DNA from 3 places in the Pseudoalteromonas sp. R86517 genome. Region 1 is predicted to be linked to each of the others. Evidence: predicted binding sites of a transcription regulator. Region 1 holds the regulator's gene; each other region holds the start of a gene.
The links. Region 1 encodes sigma-54, which starts transcription at its own class of promoters, with help from an activator protein. Its sites were predicted from a motif close to GTTGGCACGNNNNTNGNNT; they were not measured.
Positions count from the first base shown of each region.

Region 2: a site for sigma-54 is predicted at 1,275-1,293, ahead of SJY38_RS07965 (PA2169 family four-helix-bundle protein). Genes of this name have one in related genera too.
Region 3: a site for sigma-54 is predicted at 1,289-1,307, ahead of SJY38_RS14745 (EF-hand domain-containing protein). Genes of this name have one in related genera too.

Region 1 covers NZ_JAXHCB010000001.1:278,898-282,178, forward strand. The annotation lists gene rapZ (RNase adapter RapZ) at 1-429, opposite strand, end outside; gene SJY38_RS01250 (PTS sugar transporter subunit IIA) at 449-901, opposite strand; gene hpf (ribosome hibernation promoting factor) at 906-1,193, opposite strand; gene SJY38_RS01260 (RNA polymerase factor sigma-54) at 1,221-2,720, opposite strand; gene lptB (LPS export ABC transporter ATP-binding protein) at 2,790-3,281, opposite strand, start outside.
Region 2 covers NZ_JAXHCB010000001.1:1,779,060-1,782,340, forward strand. The annotation lists gene aceK (bifunctional isocitrate dehydrogenase kinase/phosphatase) at 1-204, shown strand, start outside; gene SJY38_RS07960 (LysR family transcriptional regulator) at 222-1,160, shown strand; gene SJY38_RS07965 (PA2169 family four-helix-bundle protein) at 1,335-1,778, shown strand; gene SJY38_RS07970 (TonB-dependent receptor plug domain-containing protein) at 2,108-3,281, opposite strand, start outside.
Region 3 covers NZ_JAXHCB010000001.1:3,246,958-3,250,238, reverse strand. The annotation lists gene SJY38_RS14755 (TrkH family potassium uptake protein) at 1-230, shown strand, start outside; gene SJY38_RS14750 (flagellar brake protein) at 260-922, shown strand; gene SJY38_RS14745 (EF-hand domain-containing protein) at 1,386-1,598, shown strand; gene SJY38_RS14740 (calmodulin-like protein) at 1,728-1,940, shown strand; gene SJY38_RS14735 (EF-hand domain-containing protein) at 2,119-2,334, shown strand; gene trkA (Trk system potassium transporter TrkA) at 2,420-3,281, opposite strand, start outside.

The DNA of each region.
Region 1 (3,281 bases):
TTGGTGCACACTTAAATCGGTGGTATCTAGCATAAAGTCAGCGCGCGTTACGAGTACATCAAGCAGTTCTTTTTCTTTTTTTATTGCTAAATCAAGCGGCAGCGAATCGATGGATAAAGGGTGTAATCTGCGTGTTTCTGAAAAACGTTTGATCAGTGTTTGATCATCACTATCTAAATAAAACAGTGTGGGTTTAGCAAAGTCAGGAAGGTACTCGAGAATATCGTTAAATTCGTCTTGTTCTTTGGGGATATTACGAACATCTATACTAACGGCTATTTTGTCATAGTTATCTGAAACACTTCGCACTAAAGAGGGCAGTAAGTTGACCGGAATATTATCTACGCAATAATAGCCTAAATCTTCAACCACGCGTAAAGCAACCGACTTACCTGAACCAGAACGGCCGCTTATGATAATTAACTCCATTTATAGCCCTTAGTATTTACTACGATTGATCAACAATTACTTGATAAAGCTCTGCATCGGTTTTAGCACTACGCAGCTGTTTACAAAATTCTTTGTTGCTCAGTTTATCAGCTATGGTTGCCAGAGTCTTTAGGTGCTGTTGGTTATCGCCATCTGGTACGATGAGTGCAACAAAAATATCAACAGGGCAGTTATCAATAGCATCAAAGTTAACAGGCGTGTCGCTAACAAGTACTAAAGCCAGCGGCTCTTCTACGCCACCCATTCTGCCATGAGGAATGGCGATACCCCGGCCAATACCAGTACTGCCTAGCTTTTCTCTGCTTGCCAGCGCATTAAGAATATCTTGTTGTGGTAAGTAGGGGAGCTTTTCATGAGCAAGCTCACTGATAAACTCTAAAATTCTTTTTTTACTACTAAAAAGGACCGCAGCTTTGCTGCAGTCCTGGCATACTAATGTACTTAATTTCATAATATTAGTGTCTAGCAAGCTTCTCTTTATGTTTTATGACTTGACGATCGAGCTTGTCAATCAACGAGTCTATAGCGGCATACATATCTTGGTGCTCTGTTGAGGCAAATAAATCTGCGCCACTTACATGAATAGTCGCTTCTGCTTTTTGGTTGAGTTTTTCTACATCGAGAATGACATGCACATTGCTAATATGATCTGAGTGCCTTTCTAGCTTTGCAAATTTATTATTTACATAGTCTCTAAGTGAATCAGTTACTTCTACGTGACGACCAGTTAGGTTTAGTTGCATAAGCATTTCCTCTTTGTTTTTTACGTCTTATATCAAACTCTTTCTCTGATTTGACGGTGGAATAGCTAGCGATTCACGGTATTTTGCTATTGTGCGTCTAGCTACTTTAATTCCTTGCTCTGCCAATATATCCGCAATTTTACTATCACTCAATGGTTTAGCTGAGTTTTCCGCGGCAATTAGCTTTTTAATTAGGGCACGTATTGCGGTTGATGAACACTCTCCGCCGTTTTCTGTGCTTACGTGGCTTGAGAAAAAATACTTAAGCTCAAAAATACCACGTGGCGTATGCATATATTTTTGTGTTGTAACACGCGAAATTGTCGATTCATGCATTTCTACCATCTCAGCAACATCGTTTAAAACCATTGGCTTCATGGCTTCTGGGCCATGTTCAAAAAATGCCTGTTGCTGTTTTACAATACAGTTTGTTACCTTAAGCAGCGTGTCGTTTCTGCTTTCAAGGCTTTTTATAAACCATTTAGCTTCTTGTAAGTGAGAACGAATAAACTGGCTATCACCACTTGATTTTACGGTACGTGACATAGCCGCGTACTGACTATTTACGCGTATTTTTGGCATGCTATCTGGGTTTAGCTCTACCACCCAGCGGCCTTTTATTTTTTTAACCGACACATCCGGTATTACATACTCCGACTCTTCCCTTACTATTGTATCTGCAGGTTTTGGGTTGAGGGTATGTATTAGGGTCATGACCTCTTTAAGCTCGTCTTCTTTAAGCTTAGTCTTTTTCATTAATGTACGATAGTCGCGTGCCGCTAATAGATCAATGTGATCGGTTAAGATCATTTTTGTTTGTTCTATAAAAGGGGTGTCTTTATCAAACTGGTTTAGCTGAATGCACAAGCACTCTTGTAAACTGCGCGCGGCTATACCTACAGGGTCAAATAGCTGAATACGTTTTAAAACGGCTTCTATTTCATCAAGTTCAACTTCAACTTCGTCATCGTTTTCTTGGTTAAAGCTTTCTAAAATTTCTTCGCAACTTAGCGTTAAAATACCCGAGTCATCTACAGCTTCTACAATGGCAATAGCAATGGCTTCGTCAGTTGGGCTAAAAGGAGTAAGCTGAAGCTGCCACATTAAATACTCATGTAGCGTTTCAGTAGAGGCACCTTGATAAATAGACTCATCTTCTGGCATTGGGCCTGAGGATGCAGCAGGGGCTGCGCTCATGTACTCATCCCAAGTTACATCCATTGCCATATCATCGCTAACGGTGTCTTTATTTAAAGCTTCGCCACTGTCTTGCTCGTACTCGCTGGTTGTATCGTCAGCCGATGCGCTTACGGTTACATCATCCGTATCTGCTTTTTGTTCATTTTTTCCAGCCGACTCTTCCGTGTAATCTTGCTCTTCTACTTCTAATAGCGGGTTGCTATCAAGTGCTTCTTGTATTTCTTGCTGGAGATCCAATGTACTGAGCTGCAGCAAGCGAATCGCTTGTTGCAATTGTGGAGTCATTGTAAGTTGCTGGCCCATGCGCAGCTGTAATGATTGCCTCATGTATCTCTAACAATCCTTTTATGTTGTTATAATTAATATTAGCAGATGCTTGTAGGTGTGGCTTAAATGTTACAGCCTAAATTGCTCGCCTAAATAAACATCGCGTACAGTTTTGTCATTTAATACGTGTTCTGGGGTGCCAGATGCAATTAGCTCCCCATGAGAAACAATGTAGGCTTTTTCACAAACATCAAGGGTTTCTCTTACATTGTGATCGGTAATTAATACGCCAATGCCACGGTTTTTAAGATGCTCTATTATTTTCTTTATATCTAACACTGAAATCGGATCAACACCAGCAAAAGGCTCATCCAATAAAATAAATTTAGGGTTTGCTGCCAGTGCTCTGGCAATTTCTACACGGCGGCGTTCACCACCAGAAAGCGCCATACCTTGGCTATCGCGAATATGCTGAATACTAAATTCATCAAGTAAGTTGTTAAGCGTTTCTTCTCGTGCGGCTTTATTGAGCTCTTTACGCGTTTCTAAAATAGCCATTAAGTTTTGATAAACTGTCAGCTTTCTAAATATTGATGACTCTTGCGGCAAATAGCCAATGCC
Region 2 (3,281 bases), 1.5 Mb from region 1:
TCAGTTGCGCCGCAAGATGTTTTTCCTGAGCAACTTTGTACCTTTGTTATGCCAAACCCAAAGTACAAACAGTTTTTGCTCAGTACACACCCCGAGCTTGTTGATGTTAGTTTTTGGAAGCAAGCTCAGCAAAATATAAAAAAGGGTCATGTTAGTCACATATACCCATACCCGACAGCACAGCGCTTTATTCATCACTGGTAAGCGTTAAAGGACACACAATGAACATAAGTAAAATAGATTTAAATTTGCTGGTTTACCTCGACACCCTATTACGTGAGTGTAACGTAACCCGCGCCGCTAACCAGTTAAGTATTACTCAACCAGCTATGAGTAACGGCCTTAAGCGTTTAAGAAACTTGTTTAACGATCCAATTTTGGTACGTACCAGTGAAGGTATGGTCCCCACAGAGCGTGCTATAGAGCTGCAACCGGTTATACGCGGTATATTAATGACCCTAGAAGAAACCCTGGCACCAAATCGCGAATTTGAAGCCAGCCAAAGTAAACGTGTATTTAGAATAATGGCCAGTGACTATGCAGCCAGTACATTAGCGCCAAAGCTTTTAAGTAAACTTCATGAAGAAGCGCCCGATACAACCTTAGATATACTTACGCCTAGTGATGTAACGTTTCATGATGTTGAAAATGGTAAAGTGGATATGGCAATTAACCGCTTTGAAAACCTTCCGCAATCTTTTCATCATAAACGCATATGGAAAGACAGCTTTTGCTGCTTAGTAAAAGCCGACAACCCAATTATCGAAAACTTTAGCCTAGACAGCTATTTAAAAGCCCGCCATATATGGGTAAGTAAAACCGGCTTTGGGGTTGGCGTAGGTATGGACCCTAAAGATGTACAAAAGCTAGGTTGGGTAGATGAAGCACTTGCCCATTTTGGTAAACACCGAAATATTGCCACGTTTACCCGTAATTACCACGTAGCCATTCATTTAGCAAAAGAGCAAAATTTAGTGGCGACCTTACCTTCAAAGGCTGCCAATATTTACTTAGATGATGCAGGCCTTAAAATTTTAGAGCCTCCATTTCCTATACCGCCTTTTGAACTAGATATGATTTGGAGCCCTTTACTGCATCGTGATGCAAGTCATATTTGGTTACGCCAAAAAGTAGCCGAAGTGGCGGATGAGCTTAAATAACCTTATTACAAAAGCCATGTAAAATTTGCGAGGCTATTTTATTTTAAATAGCCTTGCAGCTTGCCAAATAAATAATTAATTAATAATTACAATAACTTAAAAAATTAAAATGAAATTGGAATGGCCTTTGCTTTAGTTACTATGAAACTTAAATTCATGTAAAGAGAGGTCATTATGAATACCCATCAAGGAACAGAAGCAACTCATATTACTGACATCATCCAAGTAATGAACAGTGGCATTGATTTTTATCAAAAAGCGCAAGAGAAAGTTGAAGACCCAGCCATTGGCGCATTATTTCAACGCATGATTGACGCACGAAAAGTAAGTGTTGAGCGCTTACAACCTTATGCAGTTAACGAAAAAGGTGAGCGTGAAGACGGCTCTTCTTTTGCTGTAGAAGCACGCAGAGCTTACACAGCCCTACTCACTTCGTTTAGTTCTCATAACGATAAAACATACGTTAAAGAGCTTGAAGAGGTAGAAGATAAAACACTTGAAGAAATTAAAGCAGCGATGGATAAACCACAGCCAGCCGACTGTGAAGCAGCCTTAGCGAAAACCTTGCTAACGATGCAAAGCTGCCACACCGAAATGAGCCGTATGCAAAAGCATTAATTTTCAATTGCATATATTTAAAACCCAGCCTAGCCGCTGGGTTTTTTATTATTACAAGGTTTAAGGCTATAAGCCAATAATTGCAACACCCAGTTTAAACCCTGCTATGTATAGCCAAGTCCAAAATGCCACATTTAGTATTATCCAAGCCATACAGGGGTTAAACCAATCCGTAATAATGTTTAATTAAGCGAATTGGTATAATTTAACGCTGAGGTAAGGCGCAACACAATAAAATCGCGGTTGAGAAATAAATACTAAAAAGCCTAAATACAAAAAAAAGGCCTTACGGCCCTTTGAACTTAAATAACATAAGGGAGAGTTATTTATTAAAAACGGTATTCTGCGCCTACATAGTAATAAGCACCATTAAAGCCAAATGGCGCTGAACGGCGAGAGTATTCAAATACCCCATCGCTGCTTACAATCGTATTGCCATTTGAATCTACAATTGTGCCCGAGCGTGAGTTACCAATGGTGTTTTTATCTGGGTACACGTCAAATAAGTTATTTGCACCAATATTTACAGATAAATCTTCAGTCACGAAGTAATTAACTTTAACGTCAGTTAAAATTTCTGCACCGTAGGTTTGGCGCCCGCCATCTTCTACTGTGTATTCACCAAAGCGGTTAAGTGAAAGGTTTACAGTCCAATCACCACGCTGGTAAAGCGCACTTAAATTAATGCGATCTTCTGGTTGCCACTCTTCAATAATTGAAATTTCTTGATCAGAGAAAACATCTTCAACTGGTACGGTTTCAAGCCCTGAGCCCGATGGCGTAAATAACGATACCACCTCAGTTTCAGTAAAGTTAGCTGCTAAAGTAAAATCAAGCGTGCCACCTAATCCCTCGGTATTCCAAGTAGCTACAAAATCAATACCCGAAGTTTCGGTATCTGCACCATTTAAGAAAAACTGCCCTGCACCTGCACCTGAGCTGATTAATGCAGCATCTAGGCTTGAAGAAAGCCCTTTGCCTAAACGATTACTAATTACTATGCGGTCGTCAATATCAATTGAGTAGTAATCCACAGTAACATTAATGTTATCCGTAACGTTGTAGACAATACCTAAACTACGGTTTTGCGATTTTTCTTCTTTAAGTTTTGGAATACCTAAACTTTGTGCAAGGGTTGAATCGTTTCTGAATGTACCTACTTCTTCAGCAACTAATGAGCCGTCTTCAGCCACAACAAATTGTGTGCTGATATTGTTAAAATACAATTGCTGCATTGATGGCGCTCTAAAGCCTGAGCTTAATGCACCACGCAGTGACACATCATCAGTAATTGCCCAGTTACCTGCAAGCTTAAAGTTTACTGTGTCGCCAAAGCCTTTGTAATTATCGTAACGCAGTGCGCCTGATAAAATGACATCTTCAATTAGGTAGGTTTCTGCATCAAGGTAAAACGAAATTACATCGCGTGACTCATCAACCGATGATGCCGGCGAAGAACCACCAAAACCTTGCGTGCCGCCAGAGGCATCTTCAGAGCCTACA
Region 3 (3,281 bases), 3.0 Mb from region 1:
TTATTATTATAATGTTGGCGCTAATGGGAACTGGCATGGACAACATTACCGCGTTCTCTGCTACGGCGGCGTGTTTAAATAATTTAGGCCCAGGCTTAGGTGATGTTGCCTCGCATTATGGGGCGGTGAGCGATGGTGCCAAATGGCTATTAACCATTGCCATGGTATTTGGTCGCTTAGAAATATTCACCTTACTCGTGCTATTTACGCCGACCTTTTGGCGTGGGTAATAATATACAAATGATGCTTAGGAACAGGCATGCCACATTCTAATTTAGATAAATTACACCAGTTAACAACAGGACGATTGGTCGACTTGGAAATTGTTACGCCTACCAGTAGTAAACGCGTAAAAACAGAGTTTATTGGCTTGCTAGAAAATAAATTTATTATTTTAAATTACCCAAGTTCAAAGCGTTTACCTGCTGCAAGTGATTACCTACGTGACGGTGTAATGGTGGTGGTAAGAGCGGTTATAGAAGGCAGTGGCGGACAAGTAATAGCATTTAGGCAGCAGCTTATGTCGGTTGCCTCACACCCTGCTAGGCTCATTTTTATTAATTACCCTACGCAAGTGCAGTTATTTGCACTGCGCGCGCAAACACGCATACCTACCTTATTACCTGCCAAATTAACTCTCAGTGACGATAGAGTACTTGAAGGGGTGATTAAAGACATCTCGCTTACCGGGGTGATGTTTGATGTACGCGGCGATCAAAACGATGAAAATATTAAAGATATGCAATGCAAGGTGACGGTTGATACCAACAATAAAGCATTTACTGGCGAAATATGCAGCGTAAAAGAGCACGCCGCGGGAGTTAATTGTGGTATTAAACTTCTAGCCAGTGAAGATGAAATGAAGGCATTTATGAAAGAGCATTTTATCGATCCCGCAATGCTTGAGCTGCCATTAGAATAAGCACTTTCGCTTAATAGCAACAAATGGCCACTTTTTACTTGAGTGGCAGTCATATTTTTTAAAACTTCACAAAATAATTTTTATTTTCTATAAAAATCAGCTGTATAGATTAGTTTTACGAGTGAGTTATTTTAATACGTTAGCTCCCCTCACGGCTAAAATTTAGTCTCTTTTTTCGATAAATCTTCATCCTTACAATTTACGCCGAAAATTGTAGCTTTTTTCTTTTATGTAACTAGCTGTTTTTATTGCTTTTAAAAACTTAGCTTTACCCATTGTTGCTAGTTTGCAACACAAAACCCCCGCAAATTTATCAAAAATAGCCAAGCACTCTTTTAACTGATTGAAATTAATCAGCTTTTAAAACTTGGCATTCAAGTTGTAATAGTCTGGCTGTACTGAACAATAACGTGATTTAAAGTAAAACACTTAATCGCACACATATACTTGAAGGAATTATATTATGAAAAGCATTAATAAAACTTTAGCACTTATCGCCCTTGCTTCATCATCAGCGGCATTTGCAGCAACCGATTTTGATACGTTAGATGTAGATGGCAGCGGCACGATTAGCAAATCAGAGGCATCAATTGATGCAAAACTGATGAGCATGTTCTCAGAATTAGATACTGACCAAGATGGTGAGCTATCAAAAGAAGAATTTTCAGAAGCTTAAAGTGTGGTAACAATCCTGAGTTGCCAATGACAACCTAAGTAGGCAAGGGAGCTTACGAAAAAGGATTACAAGGATTGCGTACACCACGTAGTGAACTTAACTAATTTGTTTATATTGAAGGATTAAATTATGAAGCATTTAAATAAAGCACTCGCATTTATGGCTATTGCCTCTTCTTCTGCTGCCTTTGCAGGGACTGATTTTGACACGCTAGATGTAGATGGCAATGGCGCCATTAGCCAAGCTGAAGCATCGGTTGATGCGGATTTAATGGCTGAGTTTGTTGAGCTTGATACCGATGGAAATGGTGAGCTTTCAAAGCAAGAGTTCTCTAAATACTAGGGTGTGATGATCTTTGCCAATTGAGCGCAGGACAGCGCATGTTCACTTAGCAAAGAGTCATTTGCTCTAATCCAATGTGCATTAAAACTTAATAATGCACATTGGCAAAAGCACTTTTTAGTTAATTTTTAAACCCATGGATCTTAGAAAAGGATTTCCTCTTAATTAGGACACAACTATGAAAACATTAAATACAGCACTTGCCGTTATCGTATTAGCTTCTTCATCAGCGGCGTATGCTGCAGTCGACTTTGCCTCGTTTGATGCCGATGGTGATGGTGCAATTTCAAAGCAAGAAGCGCAGGTAAATTCACAGCTAGTGAAAATTTTTGACCAGCTAGATACTGATGGTAATGGTGAAATTTCTGAGCAAGAGTTTTCAAAAGTACAGTAATTAGAAGCTGCTAAGCAGGGTTGCCTAGCATTAAAAAAACATACTCCACTAAAGCCGCCTTAGTCAGCGGCTTTTTTGTGTTTAACTATAAAAATATAGCGCTAACTTGGAATAGCTTTTCTACTACGTTGATATGCTTTTTATCGATTAAAAACATAATAACGTGATCACCAGACATAATAACCGTGTCGTCGTGGGCAATCAGTACGTCGTCATTACGTACAATAGCACCAATCGTTGTACCTGCAGGTAGCTTGATATCGGCAATCGCACGGCCAACTACTTTTGATGTGTTTTCATCGCCATGGGCAACGGCTTCAATGGCCTCTGCCGCGCCTTTACGTAACGAGTACACATTAACAATATCGCCACGGCGTACGTGTGTAAGTAGCGCCGAAATAGTTGCTTGTTGTGGTGATATAGCAATATCTATTTCACCCCCTTGCACTAAATCTACATACGCACCACGCTGAATAAGCACCATGGTTTTTTGTGCGCCCATGCGTTTTGCAAGCATGGCCGACATTATATTTGCTTCATCGTCGTTGGTTACGGCAATAAACACATCAACTTGCTCTATGTGCTCTTCAGATAGTAGTTCTTGGTCTGAGGCGTCTCCACAAAACACGACGGTGTTATCTAGCATTTCAGAGAGTTGCTCAGCACGCTCTTTACTGCGCTCTAATAACTTAACGCTGTGGTTTTTTTCCAGTGAGCGAGCAAGGCCTGCACCAATGTTACCGCCACCGGCTATCATAATTTTTTTGTAAGAACGCTCAAGTTTTTGTAGCTCGTTCATAACCGCACGAATATGCTTAGTGGCAGCAATGAAAAATACTTCATCGTCCGCTTCTATTACCGTTGTGCCCAGCGGCTTTATAGCTTTACCTTGGCGATAAATTGCTGCTACACGGGTTTCTACATTCGGAATATGCTCTTTTAAAGCA